Regions from separate parts of the Mesorhizobium sp. M1348 genome, predicted to be linked through region 1. Evidence: riboswitches for the same ligand, from Rfam matches in the RefSeq annotation. Region 1 holds a riboswitch; the other holds the start of a gene.
The links. Region 1 has a riboswitch for S-adenosylmethionine ahead of NKH13_RS21805 (O-succinylhomoserine sulfhydrylase). Riboswitches for the same ligand answer to the same signal wherever they lie in the genome.
Positions count from the first base shown of each region.

Region 1 (7,241 bases):
CGGCAAAACCATTGTCGGCAGCGGCCTGACGCTGCACCTGACGACGATCGTGATCGGCCTCGTCGCCGTGCTCGCCTATGCCTATTTCGGACTCAGGGCACGGCGCACCCGTGAGAAGCATGGCTACGAAGCCGAGCCCTTCTCGCTGTTCGTCGTCAAGACCCTGGTGATCAGCGCGCTGGCGCTGTTTCTCGTCTACCAATTCGCCACCTATAGGGGTCTCCCCATCGTTCTCATGGTGATGGGCGTGCTGATCGCGTTGTTCGTCTTCGTTACCAAACGCATGACGATCGGCCGTCGCATCTACGCGATGGGCGGCAATGCCAAGGCAGCCCAGCTATCGGGCATCAAGACCGAACGGCTGACGTTGATGGTGTTCATCAATATGGGCGTGCTGTCGGCACTCGGCGGCCTGATTATCGCTGCGCGCCTGGGGCAGGCTGTGCCGGCGGCGGGCCTCGGCAGCGAGCTTGACGTCATCGCCGCGGTGTTCATCGGTGGCGCTTCGGCGATGGGCGGTGTCGGCCAGGTCATCGGCGCGGTGGTCGGCGGCTTTATCATGGGCGTCATGAACAACGGCATGTCGATCATGGGCGTCAATGTCGACTGGCAGCAGGTGGTCAAAGGCCTGGTGCTGCTCGGCGCCGTCGTCTTCGACGTCTACAACAAGAACAAGGCTTGAGAGGCAACCAGGAGGCATACGGGTCATATCGCGGCGCTGCCGGGCGACGCGAAAAAGTCCCCCGAAGGACCTGATCCGCGAGCGCAATCCGGACGAAGAATTTCAACCGAGGCGCGGACAGGGTCCGGGCCGCGCAGGGTAGGGTTTGCCGAGAAAGGCAGGCCAGCCCGCAATTCAGAGAGGGTTACCATGCTGATCTCACAGATCCTCGACGACGCCGAGACGATCCGCGTCGTTGCCCGCAACGGCGGCAAGACCCGCGTCATCAACGGCGCCCGCAGCGTCTATTCGCTGGCGATGGAGGCCGCGCGCACCGGCAGCGGGCTTGTCGCCCTGATCGAGCGCAAGGGCTTTGGCGAAACCGTCGATCTCGACGCAGCCTACAAGAAGGGGCGGCTGCTGTCGCCGATCAACCATCCCGATCCGGCGCATCTCCATCTCACCGGCACCGGGCTGACGCATCTCGGCTCCGCCGCGACCCGCGATTCCATGCATAAGAAGCTCAGCACGGACGGCGAGGAACAGCTGACCGATTCCATGAAGATGTTCCGCATGGGGCTTGAGGGCGGCAAGCCGGCGAAGGGCCAGACTGGCGTGCAGCCGGAATGGTTCTACAAGGGCAATGGCACCATGGCAGTGGCGCCCGGGGCGCCGCTTATGTCGCCGGCCTTCGCCCAGGATGCCGGCGAGGAGCCGGAAATCGCCGGTATCTATGTGATCGGCGACGACGGCGCCCCGTTCCGCGTCGGCTTCACGCTGTCGAACGAGTTTTCCGACCACGTCACCGAGCGCGTGAACTATCTCTTCCTTGCCCATTCCAAGCTGCGCAACGCTTCGTTCGGGCCCGAAATCCTGATCGGCGATCTGCCGTCCGACATCCGCGGCGCCTCACGCATCCTGCGTGACGGCAAGCTGCTTTGGGAAAAGCCGTTCCTGTCGGGCGAGGCGAACATGTCGCACACCATTGGCAATCTCGAGCATCACCACTTCAAATACTCGGCCTTCCGCCAGCCGGGCGACGTGCATGTGCACATGTTCGGCACGGCGACGCTGTCCTTCGCCGACGGCATCAGGACCGAGGCCGGCGACGTGTTCGAAATCGAGGCCCAGGATTTCGGCCTGCCGCTGCGCAACCCGCTTGAAATCGAGCAGCCGGTGAAGGTGGCGGTGAAGGCGTTGTAAACTGGTGACAGAATTCAGGGGCGAAAGATGAACGGCCTGCGGATTGGCACTGTGTTCGTAAGTTTAGTCCTGTTCCTCGCCTATTTCTCCCCAGCGGCTTACAGCGCCGGACAATGCAGCGCAAAATCCTATCGCGAAGCCCGGATGTCGATGACTAACCGGCTTCTGGCCACCGGCTATTCGAAATCGCAAGTGAGCTTTCTGATGCGCAACGCGGATCGCATGACGTCCGCACTCCGCGCTGACAGAATGAACGACAATGGCAGAGCCTGCGGTATCGACTCCGCCAGAGCCCATGTGCTGGGATGTCTCGGCAAGCAGTTGTTCCCCTTGCAGTCCAGCTCAAGCGCCTCACTTGACGAGAAGCAAACCAGAGGATTTTGGGGGAAGAAGCGATTGGCAGTGCGAGAACTGCTCTTTATCGGTCAGTTTCATGGCTGCCTTGGCGCCGCGAAAGAATATCTGTTTCGCGGCTGACAGCTTGTTCGCGGCTGACGGCTTGCGAACAAGCTCAGCGCGCGGCGCGGAAATGCTTGGACAGTTTCAGGCCCTGCGCCTGATAGTTCGAGCCGAGATCTGTGCCGTAGAGCGCTTGCGGCCGTTTCAGCATGTGCTCGTAGACTAGCCGCCCGACGATCTGGCCGTGGTCGAGGATGAACGGCACTTCATGGCTGCGTACCTCGAGCACCGCCCGGCTGCCGGTGCCGCCCGACGCCGAATGGCCGAAACCCGGGTCGAAGAAACCGGCATAATGGACGCGGAACTCGCCGACCAGCGGATCGAAGGGCGTCATTTCGGCGGCGTAGAGCGGCGGCACATGCACCGCCTCGCGCGACACCAGAATATAGAATTCGTCCGGATCGAGCACCAGCTCGCCGGCACCGCTCTTGTAGAGCGGCTCCCAGAAATCGACGACATCCTGCGCGGCGCGCTTGTCGACGTCGACCAGGCCGGTGTGGTGCTTGCCGCGATAGCCGACCAGCCCGTCCTTGTCGCCGTCGAGATCGATCGACAGCGCGATGCCACCGCCTGAGATATTGGGTGGTTCGGTGGCGACCAGCATTTCGGCGCGGTGCAACTCGTGCAGCTCGCTTTCCGACAAAAGCGCATTGCCGGTGCGGAACCTGATCTGCGACAGCCGCGAGCCGGTGCGCACGACGATCGGGAAGGTGCGCGGGCTGACTTCCAGATAAAGCGGGCCTTCATAGCCGGCGGCGATCTTGTCGAACTCGTGGCCACGGTCGGTCATAACCCGGGTAAAGATATCGAGCCGCCCGGTCGAGCTCTTCGGGTTGGCCGAAGCCGAAATATGCGCGGGCAGCGCCAGGCTTTCGAGAAGCGGCACGATGTAGACGCAGCCGGTTTCCAGCACGGCACCTTCGGCGAGGTTGATCTCGTGCAGCTTCAGCCGGTCGAGCTTGTCGGCAACCCTGTGGTCCGGGCCGGGCAAGAAGGAAGCACGCACCCGCCAGGCCTTGTCGCCGAGCCTGAGGTCAAGGCTGGCCGGCTGGATCTGATCGGCATCGAGCGTGCGCGGCGATTTCAGCGCGCCCGACTGGAACAGCGCGGAAATATCCTGATCGGGAAGAATGCCTGTCTGCCGCAAGGGTCTGGCTCCGTTCGAACGCCGGGCGAGGTCTTGTACTGTCGCAGGTCCGACCGTGGACGCCTTTGGCACCTGCTTGGTACAACCCTCTTAATCATGCCGGCAATTGACGCAAGCGTGGCGCGGGTCTAAAGGTCGTTATCCCGTGGTGATTTGGCCGGTCGGCTTGCAGCCACGTTAAACAAGTCGCTAAAGGACCGTCGGGCCGCAAGGCCATATGGACCGGTTGCGACTTTCGCGACCGGTTTTTTGTTGTTTGGACCATTTTTGGTGTTGGATAGAATGATGAACAAGAAGCGCGACTGGAAGCCTCAGACCGCACTCGTGCATGCCGGGACGCTGCGTTCCGGCTTCGGCGAGACCTCCGAGGCGATGTATCTCACCCAAGGCTATGTCTACGAGACGGCGCAAGCGGCGGAAGCCCGCTTCAAGGGCGAGGAGCCGGGCTTCATCTATTCGCGCTATGCCAACCCGACCGTCGACATGTTTGAAAAACGCATGTGCGCGCTGGAAGGCGCCGAGGACGCGCGCGCCACGGCATCCGGCATGGCGGCGGTGACGGCAGCACTGCTGTGCAGCGCCAAGGCGGGCGACCATATCGTCGCGGCGCGCGCGCTGTTCGGCTCCTGCCGCTGGGTGGTCGAGACGCTGGCGCCGAAATACGGCATCGAGGCAACACTGGTCGACGGCACAGACATCGCCAGTTGGGAAAAGGCGGTCAAGCCGAACACCAAACTGTTCTTCCTGGAAAGCCCGACCAATCCGACGCTGGAGGTGGTCGATATCGCCGCCGTCGCCGCACTTGCCAACTCGATTGGCGCCAGGCTGATCGTCGATAATGTCTTCGCCACGCCCTTGCAGCAGAAACCCCTGCAGCTCGGCGCTCACATCGTCGTCTACTCCGCGACCAAGCATATTGACGGCCAGGGGCGCTGTCTTGGCGGCATCGTTCTGTCGGACAAGAAGTGGATCGACGAAAACTTGCATGACTATTTCCGTCACACCGGCCCGAGCCTCTCGCCCTTCAATGCCTGGACGCTGCTGAAAGGGCTGGAGACGCTGCCGCTGCGCGTACGCCAGCAGACGGAAAGTGCCGGCCGCATCGCGGATTTCCTCGCCGAGCGCCCGCAAGTCGCCCGCGTCATCTATCCCGGCCGCGCCGACCACCCGCAAGCGGCCGTGGTCAAGAAGCAGATGTCGGGCGGCTCGACGCTGATCTGCCTGGATGTGAAGGGCGGCAAGCAGGCGGCCTTTGCCTTCCAGAACGCACTCGACATCGTGCTGATTTCCAACAATCTCGGCGATGCCAAGAGCCTGATCACCCATCCGGCGACGACGACGCACAAGAACTTGACCGATGAGGCTCGCGCCGAGCTCGGTATCGGACCGGGAACGCTCAGGCTTTCCGTCGGCCTGGAAGATGCCAACGATCTGCTCGAAGATATCGAGCAAGCGCTGAGAGCTGCCGGATAAGGACTGGCCGAACAGAGGCGAGCGGGGATGCGCCGATCAGACGCCGGACGGGGTCTCTTCCAGCTCCGCGACGGCCTTGGTCTGGATGGTCATCACGTTGCCGCGCCAGTCGACGGCGCCGCTCAGCCATCCGCGCGCCCAAATGGCGGGAAGCATCAGGTCTCGCGCCATCATCGCCGGGATCGTGCGCGGCGACAGGTGCCATCCCTTGGCCGAGGCCAAGACGCATTCCGGCAGGTAGGCCGCGACCAGCACGGCGATGGCGGTTGCCGGCAGGCTGACGCCGGCGTCAGCCGCGGCGATCAGCGCAAGCACCAGCGGCGGCGCCGCGCCGATCAGGATTTCGGGGGCAAAGAACAGTGCAAAGGTGACGCGGCGCAGCCGCGCCCAGCGCGCCTGCCGCGACCAGATCTCGCCAAGCGTGCGCCGGCCGAGCGGCTGTTCGAAGGGCGAGGCGACAAGATTGACCCGCAGTCCGAGCCCGTTGACCAGCTTGGTCGCGGCGGCGTCCTCGGCGATCTCGGCAGCAAGCGCGCGGATGCCGCCATTGGCATCGAGCATCGGCTTGTTCCACAACATGCTCTTGCCCTGCGCGAAGCCGAGGCCGAGCGCCTCTCCAGCGTACTGCCAGCGTGCCTGCAGCGTGTTGAGAAAGGCGCATTCGACCTCCCCCCAAAATCCGTCCGGCCGCGAGCCGATCGGCGTCGAGCAGACGAGGCCGGTATCGGGCCGCCATGCCGCCATCAGCTGTTGGACATAATCGCTCGGCATAAGCACGTTGGAATCGGCAAGGATGACCCAGCGATAATGGGCCGCCTCCCAACCCTTCACGCAATTATTGAGTTTTGGATTGCCGCTGATGCGGTCGTCACCGACTAGAAGGCGGGCGCGAATAGCTGGAAACCGCGCCATTGCGGCGGTGATCGGCTTGACCACCGGGTCATCGGCATGGGCGACGCAGAAGATGAGTTCGTAGCGCGGCCAGTCGAGGGAGAAGGCGCGCTCCAGAGTCTCTTCGGCAAACGGCTCGACGCCGCGCGCCGGGACGACGATCGATACCGGCGGCGCGTCGGCCGCGGGCGGTGCAATCCTGGCTGGTCGCTTCAGCTTCAGCGAAGCTAACAGGATGCTGGCGAGATTTGAAAGAAGGAGGGCTATGGAAAGGAGGGCGGCTGCGAATGTCGGTTCCATCGAGATCTGGTCACTCCAGAAATGCCGGCCGCATGACGGCCGTTTTCAACAATTCGACAAAACGCTGAGTCGCCCGGCACAAGCCTGCACACCAACATTGTCATGTGTCACTCAAATGACATTGTTTTTCGGCACCTGCGCTTGAGATCGGGCAAGAAGATGCCGCGCATCGTTGACCAAACTGCGCTGAGCATCGAAAGTTCCATCTACATTGCTTTGGAGCAGTTTATGTACAGCGCCGTCACCCGCAACATCGAAGTGCAGGTCAGGCCGTTCTATCTGGAGGATCACTCTGACCCGCCGCAAAACCGCTATGTCTGGGGCTACCAGGTGACCATCGACAACCAGTCGGATGAGTTCGTGCAGCTTCTATCACGCTACTGGCACATTACCGACGGCACCGGCAAGGTCGAGGAAGTGCGCGGCCCCGGGGTCGTCGGCGAGCAACCCGGACTCAACCCCGGCGACAGCTATCAGTATACGTCTGGATGCCCGCTCTCGACCCCATCCGGCATCATGGTCGGGCACTACACAATGCGCAACAAACGGGGTGAGACCTTCGACGTCGCCATCCCCGCCTTCTCGCTCGATTTGCCGGGCACGCGGCGCACCGTCAATTGAGGGCCGTCATCCGGCCGCTGCAAACTCCGCCGGGTCGAAGTCATATTGCTTCGAGCAGAATTCGCAGGCGACGTGAATGCTGCCATCCTCGGTGCTGTCCCTGATCTCCTCGGCGGAAAAGCCTTCGAGGATGCCGCGGATCTTCTCCCTCGAGCATGAGCACTGGTCGGCAACCGGCACGCCGCCGAAAACGCGGACGCCATGCTCGTGGAAAAGCCGGTAAAGCAGCCGTTCGGCGCCGATCGTCGGATCGATCAGCTCGGTCGGTTCAATGGTACCAAGCAGCGCCAGCAGCTCCTGCCAGGAATTGTCGGTCGGGTCGTGGATTTCCTCACGCGGATCGCCGTCGCCACCGGGAAGGTCGGGTACGCGCATGCGCTCCGCCGACTGCGGCAGGAATTGTGCCAGCAGGCCACCGGCCCGCCATTGCTCGCGGGCACCGCCGACGCCGGGCGTCAGAAGCTTGGCAACCGAAAGCCGGAGGTC
Region 1 is NZ_JAMYLH010000014.1:19,995-27,235, forward strand. Features, by position in the region: gene mmsB (multiple monosaccharide ABC transporter permease) at 1-682, shown strand, start outside; gene araD1 (AraD1 family protein) at 872-1,864, shown strand; gene NKH13_RS21795 (hypothetical protein) at 1,892-2,341, shown strand; gene NKH13_RS21800 (2'-deoxycytidine 5'-triphosphate deaminase) at 2,376-3,470, opposite strand; SAM riboswitch at 3,606-3,683, shown strand; gene NKH13_RS21805 (O-succinylhomoserine sulfhydrylase) at 3,753-4,943, shown strand; gene NKH13_RS21810 (ceramide glucosyltransferase) at 4,980-6,134, opposite strand; gene apaG (Co2+/Mg2+ efflux facilitator ApaG/CorD) at 6,363-6,755, shown strand; gene NKH13_RS21820 (Hsp33 family molecular chaperone) at 6,762-7,241, opposite strand, start outside.

Region 2 (7,241 bases), on a different contig from region 1:
ACAACCTTTTCGCGGTTGCCGCGGCTCTTCATCCATTTGCCGATGATGGTTTCGGATTCGCCGCCCCGGTGGCCGGCAATCCAGCGCGAATAGGAATCGGCCGTGTCGATGGCGTTGAGGCCGGCGTCGACGAAGCGATCGAGCAGGTCGAAGGAGGTTTTCTCATCGGCGGTCCAGCCGAAGACATTGCCGCCCAGAACCAATGGCGCGATGGATAGGTCGGTGCGACCGAGACGACGTTTCTGCAAGGCTGATCTCCATGGTGATTCATGCTGGGGCGGGTGGGAGCCGCCGACCGGGCTAACCTATGTCGCGCCGCGGCGACGTCAAACGCATAGCCTCCTTTCCAGCCCGCCGGCGCTTCACAAAACCGCGACCCGCCGCGCCGCGTCCGGGATATCCAAACCAGCAGCCTCTGAAGAAACGATCTGGCAAGTTTAGCACATAGATTGTCAAATCTGCCAATTCTGACTTTTGCCGGCCGACCGTAGGTTCCGCGGCGCCGACGCAAGTCTCGGCACGGTCTGGCCGGGCCCAGACTGTTTGCCCCCGATCGTTTGTTATGGAGACCGGCATGAAAGCAATTGTATTTGACGCAATCGGCTCGCCGCGCGACGTGCTCTATGTGGATGACCTGCCGATGCCGCGGATCGGCGACGACGATGTGCTGCTCAGGATGGTCTCGGCCTCGATCAATCCGGGCGACTTCCTGTTTATCCAGAACCTCTATCCCGAACCGAAGAAGCCGCATTTTCCCCAGCAGATCGCCGGAAATCATGGCGCCGGCATCGTCGAGGCCGTCGGCGCAAACGTCCCGTTGGAACCGGGCACGCTTGTCGCGTTCAGCTATTATGGCAGTTGGGCCGAGTACGCGGCCATTCCAGCCGAATGGCTGATCCCATTGCCTGCCGGCTATCCGGTCGAACGCGCCGGGCAGATGGTGAACCCCATTACCGCGTGGGATCTGCTGGTGGATTCCCGTGTGCGGCCCGGCCAGTGGCTGGCTGTCACGGCCGGCTATTCGTCGATTTCGACAATGGTGATGCAGTTCGCCCAACGACGCGGCATCAACGTCATCGCGCTTGTGCGGCGCTCGCACCAAAGCTTCGACCTGAAAACGCTTGGCGCCGCTGCCATTCTTGACCTTTCGGACTTGAAGCCAAGTATCCGGGAAGCGGTGATGGATATCACCGGCGGCGCCGGATTGAACGGGATTATCGACAATGTCGGCGGACCTGTCAGCGGCGAATTGATTCGCACCCTGGCGCTTGGCGGACAGATGGTGATCAATGGCGGCATGAGTGCCGAGCGCTTCGAACTGCACAATTTCGATGTCTTGCTGAGTGGTGTCGAGATCAGGGCGAATATCTATCGCTATTTCTTTTCGCCGCCGGCCGAAGCCGACCGGCCTGTCCTACGCGAGATCATCGACATCTTCGGTCAGCCGGGCTTCCACGTTCCTGTCGGCGGTCTCCACGCGCTGACCGAGTTCAAGCTTGCCGTGGCAGGCAGCCTGGATCGCGCCGATCTTGGAAAACAGATTTTCAGGATGTAGCCCAGGCCACGACACCGAAGCTACGTCGCGATCCGTCTCGTCACGTCTTCCAGCCAGTGATCGCTTATACCCAGTGCTTCGAGGTGCTCCAGCGTGCTGAACACGTAATCCTCATTCCTGCCCGACTGGCCGACGGCGCCGCGAACGACGGCCGCCGCCTCGGCCGGGTCGGGCGCACCGGCATATTGCTCATGGCTGCGGTCCACGACATAGGCGATGGCTTCGACAGTCTCGCCCCCATCCGTTTCACTCTTGTCGAGGCGAACGCTGAGTACACGTTCGAGATAGACGTTGGTGACCAGTTCGCGCTCGCGCAGATAGGTGATGACCTCGTTGCGCAGCTCGCCTGGAACCCGGAACGCCAGCCCGATGCAGGAGCCGCCGCGGTCGAGGCCGAGCACCAGGCCCGGCCGTTCGCGCGTGCCGCGATGCACGAAAGAATAGACGCAGAGCGAACGGCGATAGCCATGCAGGCGGGCGCGCCGCGTCTCGACATGGGCGAATCCCGGCCGCCAGATCAGTGAGCCGTAGCCAAAAACCCAAAAATCGCCCATATCGCCAAGCCTGATTGTGACGAACCACCCCACCGGTGGTGTTTCAGTCCGTCTACCCGTTGTTGCCGCAAGCGACAGCCCGCCCGTGCCACCCGCGTTAACGAAAGCCGCAGCATGACGTCAAGTGACGAGCGCCCGCCGCCCAGCCAACGTCGCCGCCTGTTGTGGCTTGCCGCATTCATTCTCGTGCTGTTCGGCATCTACAGCGCGGGCTGGTTCTACCTGGCGGACCTGGTCGAGAGCGCGACCGACAAGGCGGTCGCCGATCTCGACGACAACGGTATCAAGGCCGAGTGCGCCAATCTCGCGGTTAGGGGCTATCCCTTCAGCTTCACCCTTTCCTGCGACAGTCTGGCTTACGAGGACGACCGCCGCAACGTCGCGGCATCGACAGGCAAAATCAACGCCGCCACGCAGATCACCCGGCTTTTGTCGCCTGCCGCCGAGCTCAGGGGGCCGCTCAGGACCTCTGTTCCCGGCATGACCCCGCTGTGGATCGACTGGGATGATCTGCGGGCCGACATGAAGCTGTCCTGGCCGCTGCCGAGGCGGCTGTCGCTGCAGGCAGAAGGCCTGTCCGGCCAGACCGATCCGGCAGACGACACCGATCCAGTCTCGCTGTTCAGCGCCGGAGCCGCCACCGGACAATTGCGCCCAAACGGCCCGGACATCGACTATGCCGGCAATTTCACCGATCTCGAAATTGACGCGGCGGCCATCGACGGGCGCGTCTTGCCGCCGCTCGACGGCAGCGGCGACGTGACGCTGAAGAACGGCGTGACACTGATCAAGGCAAATCCGAAGAGCCTGCGCGGCCAGGCGGCCGAAATCCACGAGCTCGATCTGTCGTCCGGAACTGCGCGCATCACCGTTTCCGGACCGCTGTCGGTCGATGACGACGGTCTCCTAAATGCCGACCTGACGATCAGGCTCACTGATCCGAAGGCAGTGGCGGCAATCCTCGCCACCGCCATCCCCGAGCAGAAGAAAGAGATCCAAACCGGCTTTGCCGGACTGGCGCTGCTCGGCAACCAGCCGTCGATGCCGCTTAAGATCGTCAGGGGCAAGGCCTCGCTCGGCTTCATCCCGCTCGGCAAGATCAAGCCGCTCGACTAATGCATGTCGCGCAAAAGTGTGCAGCGGTTTTGCGACAACGACATGCATCAAAACAAGAACCTAATGCGCGTCACATGAGGCCGGTCGAACGCGACGCGCTTTAGAGTAATTCCAGGAAAAGTGTGAACGGTTTTCCGTCCGGAATTGCGTCAAAACAAAAAGATAGAGCGGCTCGGCGTTTCCGTGAAACGATGAACCGTTCTAGGGCGGTCTGGCCTGCGATCGGCCTGCCGCGGCTTATCCCTTCGGCGGGTGTTCGACTGCCTGGCGGCCGAAATCCGGTACGTCGATGTCCTGGCCGGCCTCGATAATCGAGCGGCGGACGGCGCGGGTGCGGGTGAACAGGTCGAACAGCTTTTCGCCGTCGCCCCAGCGGATCGCCCGCTGCAGCGAGGACAGATCCTCGGAAAACCGCGCCAGCATTTCGAGAATGGCGTCCTTGTTGTGCAGGCAGACGTCGCGCCACATGGTCGGGTCGGACGCCGCGAGACGGGTGAAGTCGCGAAAGCCGGAAGCCGAGTATTTGATGACCTCGGACTTGGTCACCGACTCCAGATCGTCGGCGGTACCGACGATGTTGTAGGCGATGATGTGCGGCAGGTGCGAAACGATGGCCAGCGTCATGTCGTGATGCTGCGGGTCCATCGTGTCGATGTTGGAGCCGCAGCGGCGCCAGAATTCCGAGAGCTTTTCCAGTGCCGCGGGATCGGTGCCGGGCAGCGGCGTGAAGATGCACCAGCGGTTCTCGAACAGTTCGGCAAAACCGGCATCCGGTCCCGATTTTTCGGTGCCGGCCAAAGGATGGCCGGGGATGAAGTGCACGCCATCAGGGACATGCGGCTGCATCTGCGCGATGACCGACGCCTTGGTCGAGCCGACATCGGTGAGGATGGCGCCCTTCTTCAGCGCCGGTGCGATCTCCGCGGCGACGGTACCCGAAGAGCCGACCGGCACCGAAACGATGACCAGATCGGCGTCGCGAACCGCCTCTTTCGCGTCCGTCGTGTAGGTGTCGCCAAGGCCAAGTTCGCGCGCCCGCGCCAGCGTCGCCTCGCTGCGCGTCGAAATCGCGACTTGGCCGGCCAGTCCCTCGCGGCGGATGACGCGGGCAAGCGACGAGCCGATCAGGCCGATGCCGACCAGCGCGATCTTTTCGAACATCGGTGAGGTCATGGTGTTCTAGCTTTTCAGGAATGTCGCGAGTGCTGCGACAACGCCGCGGTTGGCCTCTTCGGTGCCGATGCTCATGCGCAGCGCGTTGGGAAAACCGTAGCCGGAAACGCGCCGCAATATGTAGCCGCGCTGGCTGAGGTAGTCGTCGGCCGCCTCCGCCGAATGCTTTTTGTCCTCGGGAAAGTGGATGAGGATGAAATTGCCGACGCTCGGCGTCACCCGCAGCCCAAGCCCCTCCAATTGCTCGCTCAGCCAAGCCAGCCAGGTCTCGTTATGCGCGACGCTGCGTTCGATGTGGGCGCGGTCGCGGATCGCCGCGATGCCGGCCTCGATTGCCGTCGCATTGACATTGAAAGGTCCCCGCACGCGGTTGATCGCGTCGATGACGTGCATTGGCGCATACATCCAGCCGATCCGCGCGCCGCCCAGGCCCAATTTGGAGAAAGTGCGGGTCATGACCACGTTTTCCGCGCTGCCCACCAACTCGACGCCGGCTTCATAGTCGTTGCGCCGGACATATTCGGCGTAAGCGGCATCCAGCACCAGAAGCACGTTTCGCGGCAGGCCGGCATGCAGGCGGCGCACCTCCTGGAACGGCACGTAAGTGCCGGTTGGATTGTTTGGATTGGCAAGGAAGATGATCCTGGTGCGCGGCGTCACCGCGGCAAGGATCGCGTCGATGTCGGCGCGTTCGTGGGTCTCCTTGACCGTTACCGGGACCGCACCGGCCGACTGTATATAGATCTTGTAGACCATGAAGCCGTGTTCGGTGATGATGGCTTCATCGCCGGGTGCGAGGTAGGTCTGCGCCAGCAGGCCCAGAATCTCGTCGGAGCCGTTGGAGCAGACGATGTTCGCCGGGTTGAGCCCGTGCACCTCGGCGATCGCTTCCCTCAGGCGCCTGGCGCTGCCGTCGGGATAGACCGCGAGCTTGTCGGCGACCGCGCGCGCGGCCTCTATCGCCTTTGGCGAAGGACCGAGCGGGTTCTCGTTCGCCGACAATTTATGGACCTTGGCGACACCTTCAGACGCCGCGCTCTTGCCGGGCACATAGGCTTCGATGTCCATGATGCCGGCGCGGGGCGTTGGACGTATCTGATCCGGTGTCTGGCTCATTCCATGAAATCCGTCGAGGATGCCTCCATCCGGAGGCCGCAGCGGAAATACAAGCCGTGGCCCGGAATGTCGAGGGGCGGCAATTCGGGATCAAGAACTTGCCGTTGACGAAGCCATGCGCGAGTCATAGAAGAACGGCTACAGTTCCGTGGTGATTTGGCCGGTCGGCTTGCAGCCACGTTAAACAACTTGCTAAAGGGCCGTTTGCATCCTGTAACCGGCTTTGCGAAGGCATGGCCGGTTTTTTGTTGCCCTGACTGGTTGTTGCTCCAGACTGGCGGCAGCTGAAGCCCGGGCAAGGAGATGTGATGGTCGCTTTGCGCGCTCGAAAAACCAACAACGAGGCCGACCAGCCGTCGAGCCCGGTGTTGCGTTTCGGCGCCGACAAGCCGCTCAAGCTCGACGCCGGCACGCTGCTGTCGCCGTTCCAGATCGCCTACCAGACCTATGGCACGCTCAACGACGCGCGCTCCAACGCCATCCTCGTCTGCCATGCGCTGACCGGCGACCAGCATGTCGCCAACACCAATCCGGTGACCGGCAAGCCGGGCTGGTGGGAAGTGCTGATCGGCCCCGGCAAGATCATCGACACCGACCGTTTCTTCGTAATCTCGTCAAACGTCATCGGCGGCTGTCTCGGCTCCACCGGCCCCGCCTCGACAAATCCCGCCACCGCCAAGCCCTACGGGCTCGACCTGCCGATCATCACCATCCGCGACATGGTGCGGGCGCAGCTGAAGCTGGTCGAGCATTTCGGCATCGAACAGCTGTTCAGCGTGCTTGGCGGCTCGATGGGCGGCATGCAGGTGCTGCAATGGGCCTCCAGCTATCCGGAGCGCGTCTTCTCGGCGCTGCCGATCGCCACCGGCGCCCGCCATTCTTCGCAGAACATCGCTTTCCACGAGGTCGGCAGGCAGGCGGTGATGGCCGACCCCGACTGGCATGGCGGCAAATATTTCGAGCATGGCAAGCGGCCGGAAAAGGGGCTGGCGGTGGCGCGCATGGCCGCCCACATCACCTATCTGTCGGAAGCAGCGCTGCACCGCAAGTTCGGCCGCAACCTGCAAGACCGCGAAGCCCTGACCTTCGGCTTCGATGCCGACTTCCAGATCGAGAGCTATCTGCGCCATCAGGGCATGACCTTCGTCGATCGCTTCGATGCCAACTCCTATCTCTACATGACCCGGGCGATGGACTATTTCGATCTCGCCGCCGACCATGGCGGCCGGCTGGCCGATGCCTTCGCCGGCACCAAGACGCGCTTCTGCCTGGTTTCGTTCACCAGCGACTGGCTGTTCCCGACCGAGGAGAGCCGCTCGGTCGTGCACGCGCTGAACGCGGCCGGCGCCTCGGTATCGTTCGTCGAAATCGAGACCGACCGCGGCCACGACGCCTTCCTGCTCGACGAGCCGGAACTGTTCGCCGCCATCAAAGGCTTCATCGCCTCGGCCGCGCGGGCGAGAGGGCTCGGCGCATGACCTCGGAAGGTTGCGGACTGTTCGGATCAGGACCATGCGCCAGGCAGGAGCCGAACGCATGAGCGTCAACCGCGCCCAGCGCGTCGACCTCGAAGTCGTCGCCGATCTCATCCCGCCGCAGTCGCGGGTGCTGGACGTCGGTTCCGGTGACGGCCTGCTGCTCGAATTGCTGCAGGAGACCAAGAAGGTCGATGGCCGCGGGCTGGAACTGTCGCAGCGCGGCGTCAACGAATGCGTGGCGCGGGGCCT
Region 2 is NZ_JAMYLH010000001.1:444,873-452,113, reverse strand. Features, by position in the region: gene NKH13_RS02300 (aldo/keto reductase) at 1-248, opposite strand, end outside; gene NKH13_RS02295 (quinone oxidoreductase family protein) at 575-1,555, shown strand; gene NKH13_RS02290 (gamma-glutamylcyclotransferase) at 1,576-2,109, opposite strand; gene NKH13_RS02285 (DUF2125 domain-containing protein) at 2,224-3,225, shown strand; gene NKH13_RS02280 (prephenate/arogenate dehydrogenase family protein) at 3,463-4,398, opposite strand; gene hisC (histidinol-phosphate transaminase) at 4,405-5,514, opposite strand; SAM riboswitch at 5,653-5,730, shown strand; gene metX (homoserine O-acetyltransferase MetX) at 5,823-6,992, shown strand; gene metW (methionine biosynthesis protein MetW) at 7,051-7,241, shown strand, end outside.
Region 2: another riboswitch for S-adenosylmethionine. It lies ahead of metX (homoserine O-acetyltransferase MetX); the one in region 1 lies ahead of NKH13_RS21805 (O-succinylhomoserine sulfhydrylase).